Regions from separate parts of the Acidovorax sp. SRB_24 genome, predicted to be linked through region 1. Evidence: riboswitches for the same ligand, from Rfam matches in the RefSeq annotation. Region 1 holds a riboswitch; the other holds the start of a gene.
The links. A riboswitch is a leader RNA that binds a small molecule or an ion and turns the genes downstream of it on or off. The one in region 1 is predicted to bind thiamine pyrophosphate.
Positions count from the first base shown of each region.

Region 1 (7,246 bases):
CAGCACAAGCCGCCAGCGCCCGTCTTGATGTGGCGCATAGGCCATAATTTTTGCCATGACTCAAACGACCCTCCCGGCCGCCAGGCCCGCGCGCTACGTCCGCGTGCTCTCGATTGCCGGCTCCGACAGCGGCGGTGGCGCCGGCATCCAGGCCGACCTCAAGACCTTCAGCGCGCTGGGCTGCTACGGCATGACCGCCATCAGCGCGATCACCGCGCAGAACACGCAGGGCGTGCGCGCCATCCACGGCATTCCGCCCGACATGCTGCGCGCGCAGATCGACGCCGTGGCTGAGGACATCGGCGTGGACGCCGTCAAGATCGGCATGCTGCACTCGCCCGAGGTGGTGCGCGTGGTCGTCAAGGCGATTGCCCGCCACCAGATGCTGCAGGTGGTGCTCGACCCCGTCATGGTCGCCACCAGCGGCGACCGCCTGATGTCGCAGGAGACCGTGGGCGTGCTGGTGGAGGAGCTGTTTCCGCTGGCCACCGTCGTCACGCCGAATCTTGACGAAGCGGCGCTGCTGCTGGGCCGCACCATCGACGGTGCCGATGCACTCGACGATGCGGCCAGCGCGCTGCTGGCGCTGGGCGCGCCGGCCGTGCTGCTCAAGGGCGGGCACCTGCCCGGCGACACCGTGATCGATGTGCTGGCGCTGGCCGGCGGGGGGCGGCTGCGCCTGCAGTCGCCGCGCATTGCCACGCACAACGGCCACGGCACGGGCTGCACGCTGTCGTCGGCCATTGCCGCGCACCTGGCACTGGGCCTGCCGCTGCCGCAGGCGGTGGAACAGGCGCGCGCCTACGTCCTGGGCGCGATCGCCGCCGGCGCCGCGGTGTGCACCGGGCACGGGCACGGGCCGCTGAACCACGGCTATGCGCCCGTGGCGCAGCGCGTGCTGCACCATTGAGCTGGCGGGCCCGCGAGCCCGCCCGGTCTTTGCTTACCAGCCCCAGGCCAGCCGCCGCGCGATCCAGCCCTTTTGCCCGCCTTCGCGCTGCACCTGCGCCCAATCGCCCGATTTTTTCAGCGTCTTCACGACCTCGTGCTGGTCCAGCTGGCCCACGCGCCGGTGCTGCTGGCCGGGGCCCGCGCGCAGGTTTGCCGTGTGGGCGGTGACCACCATGTGCGGCACCTTGTGGGTCAGCGGGGCATGGATCCAGCCCAGCGTGGCCTCGTAATCCTTCACCCGCAGCCACTGGCCCTTGCGCTGCAGGACCTGCAGCGGGTAGCCCGAGGCCAGCTCCCACAGCGTGGCCGAACGGGTCGTGGGCGTTTCGCGCACGTTCACGCTGGAGCCCTTCACGCTGACGAATTCTTGCGCGCGTGCGGCGGCGGCCGCGGGCAGGCTGGACAAGGCGGCGGCTGCAGCCAGGCCAAGGGCGGCCACGGAAAGCGAGAGACGGCGGGACAGAAACAGCACGGGAACAACACTCCTTTGAGACAAACGCATGGGATCCATGCGCCCGGTCCGACAGGGCGCTGCCGGTGAAGTTCCTGCACTTTCGATAAAAAGTGAGCTGCTGGCGCTGGCACAGCTTGGGTTTCAGGTGGGTTTTGCTCTGAATCCCAGGACCAGCGTGCGCACAGTGCTCATCTTTGAATAGCGCTGCGCGGGCGCGGGGGGCCGACGCGGGGCCGCGCTTGTCAGGCCTGCCGCGCGCCTGCGGCCAGCGTGCCGGCGCCGGGCCGGGTGCGCGTGGCATAGGCCAGCACGAAGCACAGCGCGAGCGTCGGCAGGGCCGAGCCCAGCGCCGGCGCGAGTCGGGGCACCAGGTGGTAGAACGCGATGCCCGCCAGCCACAGCGCGATCGGCGCGGCATGCGCCTGGCGTGCCTGCGCCAGCAAGGCCGCAGCGCTGGCGCCAAAGGCCAGGCGCCCCAGGATCACGCCAAACAGCGGCACGAAGACCGAGCTGAGCAGCAGCAGGAAGGGTTCGAGGCTGTGCATCGGCAGCACCAGCGCCAGCAGCGTGCACAGCAGCGCGATCGCGATGCCCCAGCGGCGTACGCTCCAGCGCGGCCGCAGGGCGTGGGCCGAGACGGCGCCTGAATAGGCGTCGCCATAGGCGTTGTCGACTTCGTCGATGAGGATCAGCGACAGCGCGATCAGCCCGCCCTGCGCCAGCAGCAGCGCGGTCACCAGGTCCTGGCTGGGCAGCACCAGCGCGACGAGCACGCCAAGCGCATAGCACCAGATGTTGGCCAGCGCATAGCCGGCCCAGGTGCCGCGCAGCGCCGCGCGGCCGCTGGTGCCGTGGCGCGCATAGTCGGCGACCAGCGGCAGCCAGCTGATCGGCATGGCGATCACCAGGTCGAGCGCGGGCATCACGCCCATGCCGCCTTCGCCGCGGCGCTGCCAGAGGTCTGCCAGGCCCTGTGCCTGCGCCAGCGACAGGAACTGCCAGCTCAGCCACACGAGCGACAGCACCACCAATGGCAGCGCCACGCGCGCGATGATGCGGCGCACCAGCTGCACCATGGAGCCGCTGATGAGCAGCGTCACGACACCGCCCCACAGCAGCGTGGCGAGCACCGGCCAGTGGGGCGCCAGCAGGCTGCCCGACTGGCGGCCGATGGCGACGGTGGCGTCGCGCATCACCACCAGTTCGAAGGTGCCCCAGCCGATCAGCTGCACGATGTTGAGCACGATGGGCAGGCGCGCGAACGCGCGGCCGTACACCGCGTGCATCAGCCCGGCGCTGGCCAGGCCGCTGTCGCAGCCGATCTTGGCCACCCAGCCGAGCAGGCCGGCGCCGAGCAGCGAGCCGAACACGATGGCCAGCAGCGCGTCTTGCGTGCCCATGGCGGGCATCAGGTAGGCGCCCACCTGCATCACCAGCAGGCCTACGCCCAGGCTGAACCACAGCGAGGCGTGGTCGTGCCACTGGAACACGCGCCGGTCGGCGGAAATGGGGGCCAGCGCCTCGTTGGCGGGGGTGGCGGGCTGTGTCATGAAAAGGCTCCGTGCGGTGCGCGCGCGGGGCGGGCCAAGGGCACGGCGGCCCGTGGGCGGGGCGGTGCTGTGCGGCCGGCTTCCCTGCGCGAGGATGATCTCAACAGGTTCAAAGGGACTTTCTCAGCCGCCCGGTCCTCGAAAGATCCCGGCGACACCCCCAGCGGTCGTGTCCGGCAAGCCACCGGACACGGCGCGATTGTAGGGGTGCCCCGGATGTCCTGCTGCGCGCGGGGCCGTTCACGCGCGGGCCCGCCGCCCGGCCTTCAGCGGGGCGCCAGGCGGATGGCGCCGTCGAGGCGAATCACTTCACCGTTGAGCATGTCGTTTTCGAAGATATGCCGCACCAGCTTGGCGTAGTCCTGCGGCGTGCCCAGGCGGCTCGGGAAGGGCACGCCGGCGGCCAGCGCATCCTGCACCTCCTGCGGCATGCCAAACAGCATCGGCGTGCCGAAGATGCCGGGGGCAATCGTCATGTTGCGGATGCCGCTGCGGGCCAGGTCGCGGGCGATGGGCAGGGTCATGCCGACGATGCCGCCCTTGGAGGCGCTGTAGGCGGCCTGGCCGATCTGCCCGTCGTAGGCGGCGACGCTGGCGGTGGAAATCAGCACGCCGCGCTCGCCCGTGGCTTCGGGTTCGTTCTGGGACATCGCTTCGGCCGCCAGGCGGATCATGTTGAAGCTGCCGACCAGGTTCACCGCGATGGTCTTGCTGAACGCGGCCAGGCTGTGGGCGCCGTTCTTGCCCACGGTCTTTTCGGCCGGGGCGACGCCGGCGCAGTTGACCAGGCCCATCAGCTTGCCCAGGGACACGGCCTGCGCCACCACGGCCTGGCCGTCGGCTTCGCTGCTGACGTCGCAGCGCACGAAGGCGCCGCCAATGTCCTGGGCCACCGCCGCGCCCTTGTCCGCCTGCATGTCCGCGATGACGACCTTGCCGCCCTGCGCGGCCAGCATGCGTGCCGTGCCTTCGCCCAGGCCCGATGCGCCGCCGGTCACGATGAATACCTTGCCCTGAATGTCCATGCCGTATCTCCAGTGAATGACGTTGACGTAAACGTAAATTATGGCGGATGCGGCACGCGAAAAAAAGCCCGGCAGGGCCGGGCGCGGGGAGGGGTGCAGGGCTTATTTGAAGCCGACGCGGTCCAGCATCTGCTGCACCTTGGTCATGTTGGCGCCCACGGCGCTGATCGGGATGGTCTCGCTCTTGAACGGCTTGCCGCCGGTCATGGCCTTGAGCGCGGGGTTGGCGATGTCCACGCCCTTGGCGGCGGGCCATTCGTTGTTGCCGTTGGCAAAATAGTTCTGCGCTTCAGGGCTCGCGAGGTACTCCATGAACTTGATTGCGTTGGCGCGGTGCTTGGCGTACTTGGCGACGGCGCCGCCCGCGATGTTCAAGTGCGTGCCCCACGACTGCTGGTTCGGAAACACCACGCCGACCTTGTTGGCCACGGCAATGTCTTCGGGTTTGTCCGAGCGCATCAGGCGCGCCAGGTAGTAGCTGTTGGTCACGCCGATCTGGCATTCACCCGACGCCACGGCCTTGATCTGGTCGGTGTCGCCGCCCTTGGGGTCGCGCGCCAGGTTGGCCACCATGCCCTTGAGCCACTCCTGCGTCTTTTGCTCGCCCATGTGCTCGGTAACGGCGCCAAACAGGCTCAGGTTGTAGGGGTGCGAGCCCGAGCGGATGCACAGCTTGCCCTTGTTCTTCGGGTCGCCCAGCTCCTCGTAGGTGTCCACGTCCTCGGGGTTCATCTTGACCTTGTTGTAGACGATGACGCGCGCGCGGGTCGACAGGCCGAACCACGAAATGCCGCCGTCTGCGGCCGGCAGGCTGCGCAGGTTGGCCGGGATGGCGTCTTCGAGCACCTTGGACCTGATCGGCTGGAACAGCCCGTCGACCTCGCCGCGGTACAGGCGCGCCGCGTCGACCAGCAGGATCACATCGGCGGGGGAGGCCGAGCCCTCGGCCTTCAGGCGTGCCAGGATCCCGGCATCGTCGGCATCGACGCGGTTGATCTTGATGCCCGTGGCTTGGGTGAAGCCGCTGTAGAGCGCTTCATCGGTGGCGTAGTGGCGTGCCGAATAGAGGTTGACGACGTTCTCTTGGGCCTGCACGAAACCGCTGGCTGCGAGCAGGAAACAGGCTGCTGCGGCAGCCGTGGAGATTTTTTTCATGGGAAGGGCGAAGGAGGAATGGTAACGGGTGCAATGGTAAAGCAAACGCGAACCATTCGCAATACTGCCTGCGCGGTTGTGTTTTTTCGGCGGCACCCGGTCCCTGGGTCGCGCAAAAAAAAGCCCGGTCGAGACCGGGCTTGAACGAATCCCTGAAACCCGTGTTTCGAGAGGATCCGAGGAGACAACTGGGGTCCCGGCGGCGCCGGGACAGTGTTCGCATTATCAGGGTAATCCCTGCTTTGTGTCCAGCGCCTTGTGGCTGGACAGGCGCATGGCTCAGCGCTGCTTGCGGGCACCCGCAGCCGACTTGGCTGCGTCGGCGGCCGTGGTGGCCACGGCGTTGAAGTTGGCTTCAGCGGCGTCGGTGGCCTGCTTGACGGCCTTTTGCACCGATTCGAACGCGTTGTTGGCGGCCGACACGGCGCTCTTCATCACGGCCACGGCCGTTTCCGAGCCGGCGGGTGCGTTCTTCGACGCCGAGTCCACCAGGGTGGCGAAGTTCTTCTGCACTTCGGCGGTCTGCGACTCGACGGCCTTGCTGAATTCACCGCCGGTGCCCGAGGCGATGTCGTACAGGTGGCGGCTGTAGGAAGCTGCCTTCTCGGCCAGGGGCTGGAACAGGCCGGCCTGCAGGGCGATCAGTTCTTGTGCGTCCTTGACGCTGAGCACGGCCTGGGCGTGGCTGGCGGCCTCGTTCAGTGCGGCGCGCGAAGCGGTCACGTTCAGTTCGACCAGCTTTTCCACGCCTTCAAAGGCTTTGCTGGTCAGACCAAACAGGGTTTCGATGTTGGCTTTGTGTGCGGCCAGGATTTGTTCAGCGGTCAGGGACATGTGAGATCTCCAAAAGAAAGGAAAAGTCGAAAGCGACTGTGGTTCACAAATATCTGCGCTGGCATGCTTTCCGGGCCATGTTGCAGTGCAGCATAGTGCGGATTCTAGGGGCGACGGTGGCCGACACGCAAGCACTTTTTGTTGCGTTGCAACAAATTACGTTTTCTGTCCTTTGTTACGTCAAAACGACGGACTGCGGTCCCTTGCCGGAGGGCCTGTTGCCGCGCTGGCAAAATCCACGGCCATGAACACGACAGCGACCCCGGCGCGCCCTGCGCCCCAGCCGCGCAGCGCCTACGCCGCCTTTCGCCCCATCAGCACGCGCTGGGCCGACAACGATGTGTATGGGCATGTGAACAACGTCGTCTATTACAGCTGGTTCGACACCGCGGTGAACGCCCACCTGATCGAGCAGGGCGCGCTCGACATCCACGCGGGCCGGACCATCGGGCTGGTGGTCGAGACGCAGTGCAACTACTTTGCCCCGCTCGCCTTTCCGCAAACGGTGGAAGCGGGCATCCGCGTGGCGCGCCTGGGCAGCACGAGCGTGCGCTATGAAGTGGGGCTGTTCGCCCAGGGCGAGGCGCTGACGGCGGCGGCCGGGCATTTCATCCATGTGTACGTGGACCGCGCCACGCGCCGGCCCGCCGCGCTGTCACCGCGCCTGCACGGCGTGTTGCAGGCGCTGGTGCTGCCGGGCTGATATTTTGCTCTGGTATCAGGAGCTGCCAGCACATTCTGGGTATGCGCTCAAGCCGGTTTTGACCATATTTTTTTCGCAGCGGGCAGGGCGCGTTGCGATTGGCCTGGCGTGTCCGGGCCATGGCCTACACTTTCGCGTTGCCCGCGGCCGACGCGGCCAGGCGCTCGGGGCGCTGGCAGCGCATGCTGTGGCGCGGTACGCCGCGCCGGCCTGCCGTCCACAGCCCATTTCCGTGCGCCTGTTTTCAATATAACGAGGGAGACCCACGCATGAAGCATTTCCGCTGGCTGCTCATGGCCACACTGTCGGCCTTGCCCGGCCTGGCGCTGGCCGCCGACATCGATGGCAGCCGCCTGGCCCTGTGGTGGGGCGTGCCGTTTGCCGGCGTTCTGCTGTCGATCGCGCTTCTGCCGCTGCTGGCACCCATTTTCTGGCACCACCATTACGGCAAGGTGGTGGCGGGCTGGGCGCTGGCCTTTCTGCTGCCGTTTGCCGCGGTCTTCGGCCCGGCGGCGGCCGGCGCGAGCCTGGTGCATGCGCTGCTGGCCGAATACATTCCGTTCGTGATCCTGCT
Region 1 is NZ_MWOM01000012.1:79,904-87,149, reverse strand. Features, by position in the region: gene thiD (bifunctional hydroxymethylpyrimidine kinase/phosphomethylpyrimidine kinase) at 56-910, shown strand; gene B2J89_RS06455 (SH3 domain-containing protein) at 944-1,390, opposite strand; gene B2J89_RS06450 (cytosine permease) at 1,648-2,955, opposite strand; TPP riboswitch at 3,020-3,127, opposite strand; gene B2J89_RS06445 (3-hydroxyacyl-CoA dehydrogenase) at 3,222-3,980, opposite strand; gene B2J89_RS06440 (extracellular solute-binding protein) at 4,083-5,135, opposite strand; gene B2J89_RS06435 (phasin family protein) at 5,415-5,969, opposite strand; gene B2J89_RS06430 (thioesterase family protein) at 6,214-6,672, shown strand; gene B2J89_RS06425 (sodium:proton antiporter) at 6,942-7,246, shown strand, end outside.

Region 2 (7,246 bases), on a different contig from region 1:
AAGGACAAGGAGGTCACCGCTGCCGACGTGGCGCGCGTGGTCGAGACCGCCAAGGCCATCAACATCTCCAGCGACCAGCGCCTGCTGCTGGTCGAGCCGCAGGAGTTCGTGATCGACGGGCAGGATGTCAAAGAGCCCATCGGCATGAGCGGCATCCGCCTGGAAGCCAAGATCCACATCGTCACCGGCGCGCAGAGCGCGGCCGAGAACATCATCAAATGCGTACGCCGCTGCGGACTGGAGGTCGAGCAGCTGCTGCTCAATCCGCTCGCATCGAGCCAGGCCGTGCTGACCGACGACGAGCGCGAGCTCGGCGTGGCCCTGGTCGACATTGGCGCCGGAACCACCGATGTGGCGATCTTCACGGGCGGCGCGATCCGCCACACGGCGGTGATCCCGATCGCAGGCGACCTCATCACCAGCGACATCGCGATGGCGCTGCGCACGCCCACCAAGGACGCCGAAGACATCAAGGTCGAGAGCGGCTATGCCAAGCAGTTGCTGGCCGACCCCGAGGCGCAGGTCGAAGTGCCGGGCCTGGGCGACCGCGGCCCGCGCATGCTCAGCAAGCAGGCGCTCGCGGGCGTGATCGAGCCGCGCGTCGAAGAGATCTTCTCGCTGGTGCAGCAGGTCATCCGCGAGTCGGGTTACGAGGAAGTGCTGTCGTCGGGCATCGTGCTCACGGGCGGCAGCGTGGTCATGCCGGGCATGGTGGAACTGGGCGAGGACATTTTCCTCAAGCCCGTGCGCCGCGGCATCCCCAAGTATTCGAGCGCCCTGTCCGACATGGTGGCCCAGCCGCGGGCCGCCACGGTGATGGGGCAACTCGAAGAGGCGCGCCTGGCGCGCATGCGCGGATTCAAGGTGGCGCAAAAAAGCGGCTCCGTGAAAACCGCTTTTGGCCGGTTCAAGGACTTCATCGTGGGGAACTTCTGACCATGCCCAAACCGATCTGGGTCGTGCGTCCCCACCCTCCGCCGCGCGTGCGCTGGCGCGGCGCCGGTCCGCCGCGCGTGCACCGAAGTTGTTTGATTGTTTCCCAATTCACCATTGCTTTTCCGTCAGTAACAGGAGCTCCAACATGTCCATCGAAATGATCGAAGCCGAAGAATTCAACCAGGGCACCCAGATCAAGGTGATCGGTGTGGGCGGGGGCGGCAGCAACGCCGTCGAGCACATGATTGCGCGCGCCGTGCAGGGTGTGGAGTTCGTCAGTGCCAACACCGACGCCCAGGCGCTCACGCGCAGCTCCGCGCACCGCGTCATCCAGCTGGGCCAGAGCGGCCTGGGCGCGGGCAGCAAGCCCGAAAAAGGCCGCGAAGCCGCGGAAGCGGCCGTCGAAGACATCCGCAGCGCCATCCAGGGCGCCCACATGCTGTTCATCACCGCCGGCATGGGCGGCGGCACCGGCACCGGCGCCGCGCCGGTGATTGCGCGCGTGGCCAAGGAGATGGGCATCCTCACCGTCGGCGTGGTCACCAAGCCCTTCGACTGGGAGGGCGGGCGCCGCATGACCAACGCCGACAACGGCCTGGCCGAGCTCGAGGCCAATGTTGACTCGCTGATCGTGGTGCTCAACGAGAAGCTGCTCGATGTGCTGGGCGACGACATCACCCAGGACGAAGCCTTTGCGCACGCCAACGACGTGCTCAAGAACGCCGTGGGCGGCATCGCCGAAATCATCAACGAGTACGGCCATGTGAACGTCGACTTCGAAGACGTGCGCACCGTGATGGGCGAGCCCGGCAAGGCCATGATGGGAACGGCCACCGCCAGCGGCCCCGACCGCGCGCGCATTGCCGCCGAACAGGCCGTAGCCTGCCCGCTGCTCGAAGGCATCGACCTGTCGGGTGCCAAGGGCGTGCTGGTATTGGTGACCGCCGCCAAGGGCAACCTGAAACTGAGCGAATCGCGCCTGGCCATGAGCACCATCAACGCCTACGCCTCGCCCGACGCGCATGTCATCTACGGCGCCGCCTACGACGACAGCCTGGGCGAGGAGATCCGCGTCACCGTGGTGGCCACCGGCCTCTCGCGCCACAATGCGCGCCGCCAGTCGATGCAGGTGGTGCAGGGCAGCCTGCGCACCGGCACCGACAACCTGGCCTACCAGGTGCCGGTGGCGGGCGCGGCCATGGGCACGACGGTGCTGGGTTCTGCGGGCGGCACGAGCCAGACCGATTACGGCAGCATGGCCGTGCCCAGCGTCTGGCGCACCAACCGCACGCAGGCTGCGGCGCGCGTGGACGCCCTGTCGTCGGGCGGCATGGACGACCTGGAGATTCCAGCGTTCCTGCGCAAGCAGGCCGATTGAGCGGGAAGCCGCGGCGCGGCCCGCGCTGGCACCGCGCCCCATCCTCCATCGCGGCGATAAATCCAGGGCGTGCGTGCACTGCAGCAAAGTGCCGCCTTCGCACCTAAAATCCCTGCATGCTTCAGCAACGTACTCTCAAGGCGCTCACCCGTGCGGTGGGCGTGGGCCTGCACAGCGGCCAACGCGTGGAGCTCACCCTGCGCCCCGCGCAGCCTGACACCGGCATCGTGTTCCGCCGTGTGGACCTGCCCGAACCGGTGGACATTCCGATCTCGGCCCTGGCCGTCACCGACACGCGCATGGCCTCGACGATCTCTGCGGGCGGCGCCAAGGTGCACACCGTCGAGCACCTGATGTCGGCCTGCGCGGGCCTGGGCCTGGACAACCTGTACGTGGACATCACCGCCGAAGAGGTTCCCATCCTCGATGGCTCGTCGGCGTCGTTCGTCTTCCTGCTGCAAAGCGCCGGCATCGCGCTGCAGAACGCCCCCAAGAAATTTATCCGGGTCAAGCGCCCGGTGCAGATCCGCCAGGGCGAGGGGGCATCCGCGAAATGGGCGCGGCTCGACCCTTACCACGGCTTCAAGCTGCGCTTCGAGATCGACTTTTCCCACCCCGCGGTGGACTCGACCGGCCAGTGCGTCGAGTTTGACCTGGGGCAGGGCAACTACAGCCGCGACATCGCGCGCGCGCGCACCTTCGGCTTCACGCGCGACGTCGAGATGATGCGCGCCAGCGGGCTCGCCCTGGGCGGTGGCCTCGACAACGCCATCGTCATGGACGACTACAAGGTGCTCAATGCCGACGGCTTGCGCTATGACGACGAATTCGTCAAGCACAAGATCCTCGACGCGATGGGCGATCTCTACCTCATCGGCAAGCCGCTGTTGGCCGCCTACAGCGCGTTTCGTTCGGGTCATGCGCTCAACAACCTGCTGCTGCGCGAGCTGCTCGCCCAGCCCGACGCCTGGGAACTGGTGAGCTTCGACAACGAGCGCCTGGCCCCCCCGGGCTTTGCCCAGCCGGCGCGCGCCTGGTAAGCGCACAGGGCCCGCTGCCATGCTGCTGTTCCGCTGGGCCGTCCTGCTGCTGTTGCTCGCGGCGGCGGTGTGCTTTGCGTTCTATGCCGGCACCGGCCAGCCGCGCTACAAGCGCCTGGGTTTTGTCGTCCTCAAGTGGACGCTGATCGCCGCCTTTGTCTTCTTTGCGGTGCTGATCGCCGAGCGCGTTCTCTGACGCGGGCGCGCTCTGCATAGCCCTATACTCGCGGCTGCTCCGGGGTGTGCTGACGCACTGAGATGGGGGCGGTCTGAAGTCCAGACTGGCCCGCGAACCCGACGAACTTGATCCGGTTGATACCGGCGTAAGAAGAGCCGATCTTTCTGTCCTGCTACTTTTGACGGCAGGCGGACCTTGCCCCTGGCGCTGCCACCGGGGGGGCGAGCACAGGTCCACTCCGGAGCACATCCCTGCCATCCACCGGAGACCGACCATGAACGCCACCGACCCCCTTGCCCTCGAGACATTCGCCCGCTTGCTGGAGGATGCCCGTGCGCCCTTTCCGGCCTCGCGCAAGGCCTACGTGCCCGGCCAGCTGCACGCCGACCTGCGCGTTCCCGTGCGCGACATCCTGCTGACCAACGGCGAGCAGGTCAGCGTCTACGACACGTCGGGCCCTTACACCGACCCCGATGTCGCCATCGACGTGCGGCGCGGCCTGGCCAGCGTGCGCGGCGCCTGGATCGCAGCGCGGGGCGACGTCGAGCGCTACGCAGGCCGCGCGCCCGCGGCGATCGATGATGGCCAAAGGAGCGAGGACGCCGCGCGCCTGGCGCAGCTGCGCGCCGAGGCCGCCGCACTGCAGCGCCAGCCCCTGCGCGCGCGCAGCGGCGCCAACGTCACGCAGATGCACTACGCGAAGAAAGGCATCGTCACGCCCGAGATGGAATACGTGGCGATCCGCGAGAACGGCAAGCGCGAGTGGATGGCGCAGTACATGGCGGACGCCGGCCGCGAGCAGCGCCTGATGGGCAACCCGATGGGCGCGAGCATCCCCCAGATCATCACGCCCGAATTCGTGCGCGACGAAGTGGCGCGCGGGCGCGCCATCATTCCAGCCAACATCAACCACCCCGAGGTCGAGCCCATGGCCATCGGGCGCAACTTCAAGGTCAAGATCAACGCCAACATCGGCAATTCGGCCGTCACGTCCAGCATCGAGGAAGAGGTCGAGAAGCTGGTCTGGGCGATCCGCTGGGGCGCAGACAACGTGATGGACCTGTCCACCGGCAAGGCCATCCACACCACGCGCGACTGGATCGTGCGCAATGCGCCCGTGCCGATCGGCACCGTGCCGATCTACCAGGCGCTCGAAAAGGTGGGCGGCGTGGCCGAGGACCTGACCTGGGCCATCTTCCGAGACACGCTGGTCGAGCAGGCGGAGCAGGGCGTGGACTACTTCACCATCCACGCCGGCGTGCGCCTGGCTTACATCCAGCTCACGGCGCAGCGGCGCACCGGCATCGTCTCGCGCGGCGGCTCGATCATGGCCAAGTGGTGCATGGCGCACCACCGCGAGAGCTTTCTGTACGAGCATTTTGAGGACATCTGCGACATCATGAAGGCGTACGACGTGAGCTTCTCGCTGGGCGACGGACTGCGGCCGGGCTGCGCGAGCGACGCCAACGACGCGGCGCAGTTTGCCGAACTGCACACGCTGGGCGAGCTCACGCAGACCGCCTGGAAGCACGACGTGCAGACCATGATCGAAGGCCCGGGACACGTGCCCATGCACATGATCCAGGCCAACATGACCGAGCAGCTCAACACCTGCCACGGGGCGCCGTTCTACACCCTGGGCCCGCTGACCATCGACATCGCCCCCGGCTACGACCACATCGCCAGCGCCATCGGCGCGGCCATGATCGGCTGGATGGGTACGGCCATGCTGTGCTACGTGACTCCCAAAGAGCACCTGGGCCTGCCCGACCGCGACGACGTCAAGCAGGGCATCATTGCCTACAAGATCGCCGCGCACGCGGCCGACGTGGCCAAGGGCCACCCTGGCGCGCGCGCGCGCGACGATGCGCTCAGCCAGGCGCGCTTCGACTTCCGCTGGGAAGACCAGTTCAACCTGGGCCTGGACCCCGACACCGCCCGCGCATTCCACGACGAGACCCTGCCCAAGGATGCCTCGAAGGTGGCGCACTTCTGTTCGATGTGCGGCCCCAAGTTCTGCTCCATGAAGATCACGCAGGAGGTGCGCGAATTCGCCGCACGGGGCCTGCAGGAAAAAGCGGTGGAATTCCGCGGCACGGGCGGTGAGTTGTACGTGCCGATCCAGCCCGTGGCCTGATGTCAGGCCGCGTGCCGCTGCGCCAGCCGCAGCGGCGCGCGCGGGGCTGCCGTCTGTGGCGCCGTGCCGGGTGCGGTTTGGTCCACCGGGCCGGGCGCATCCTGGCCCGGCAGCACGAACCGGCTGATCAGGGCCGCCAACTCCTGGGCCTGGCTGCGCAGGCTGGCGGATGCGGCGGCCGATTCCTCGACCAGTGACGCGTTCTCCTGCGTCATCTGGTCGAGCCGGGATACGGCAGTGTTGATCTGCGCGATCTCGTGGTTCTGCACGGCGGTGGCCGAGGTGATTTCGCCCATGCGGCGTGCCGCGTCCTGCACGGCACCGACGATGCGCTCCATGGTGCTGCCCGCCACGCCCGCCAGGCTGGCGCCGGCCTCGGCGCGTTCGACCGATGCGGTGATCAGTGCCTTGATTTCTTGCGCCGCCGCCGCCGAGCGCGTGGCCAGGCTGCGCACCTCGGCCGCGACCACGGCGAAGCCCCGCCCCTGTACGCCGGCGCGCGCGGCCTCGACCGCGGCATTGAGCGCCAGGATGTTGGTCTGAAAGGCGATGGAGTCGATCACGCCGATGATGTCCACGATCTTGCGCGAGGACTGGTGGATGCCTTCCATGGTGCCCACCACCTGGGCCACCACGCTGCCGCCCTCTTGCGCCACCACGGTCGCGGCGTTGGCCATGGCCTGCGCATGGTGGGCCGATTCGGCCGACTGCACGACATGGTGGGTCAGCTGCTCCAGCGCGGCAGCGGTCTGCTGCAGGCTGGTGGCTGTCTCTTCGGTGCGGCCCGACAGTTCGCTGTTGCCGCTGGCGATGTCCGAGGCGGCCGCACTGATGTTCTGCGCCGAGCCCCGCACCTGCCGCACCAGCGCACGCAAGGCGTGCTGCATCACCTCCAGAGACCCCAGCATGCGGCCGGCCTCGTCGCGCCCATGGCCTGCAATGTCGTGGCGCAGGTCCAGGCTGGCCACGCGGTCGGCGGTGGTGCCAGCCAGAGCGATCGGGCGGGTGATGCTGCGCACTAGCCACAGCGCGAGCAGCGTGCCCAGCGCCAGCGCCAGGGCGCTGAAGGCGATCAGCACCAGCCGGGCCACTTCGCCCAGCCTGGCGACCTCGCGCGCACGCGCATCGATGGCATCGCGCTGTGCCTGCGTCAGCGTGCCCAGCGCCGACAGCAGCGCGTTCGACGACGGCAGGAAATGTTCGGCATAGACCTTGCGGATGCGCTCGGTCAGGCCCGAGTCGCGCGCCGCCACCAGCGCGGAGCGGGCCACCGCGAAATCCTTGCCGGCGGTGCGGATGCCTGCGAGGAGCTGCTGGTGCTCGGCCGCCTGCAGCCTGTCGGCCAAGGCGCTGAGCCGCCCGTCATAGAGCTGCTGCGTCGCGGCAATGTCCGCGCCCAGGGTATCGCCCACCTCGGGCTCTGAACTCAAGGCGATGGCCTTGTAGCGCTCCGAATTGATGGCCTGGTAGCGGTAGGCATCGGCCACCAGCCGCTCGGCCGCGACGCTGTGCTCCACCATGTGCTGCGTGGAGCGCTGGATGCGCTGCAGCGACCAGATGCCAAAGGCCGAGCCCAG
Region 2 is NZ_MWOM01000008.1:59,353-66,598, forward strand. Features, by position in the region: gene ftsA (cell division protein FtsA) at 1-936, shown strand, start outside; gene ftsZ (cell division protein FtsZ) at 1,082-2,314, shown strand; gene lpxC (UDP-3-O-acyl-N-acetylglucosamine deacetylase) at 2,431-3,354, shown strand; gene B2J89_RS04470 (hypothetical protein) at 3,374-3,550, shown strand; TPP riboswitch at 3,581-3,701, shown strand; gene thiC (phosphomethylpyrimidine synthase ThiC) at 3,807-5,669, shown strand; gene B2J89_RS04480 (methyl-accepting chemotaxis protein) at 5,672-7,246, opposite strand, start outside.
Region 2: linked by a shared signal. The riboswitch ahead of thiC (phosphomethylpyrimidine synthase ThiC) and the one ahead of B2J89_RS06450 (cytosine permease) in region 1 are both predicted to bind thiamine pyrophosphate.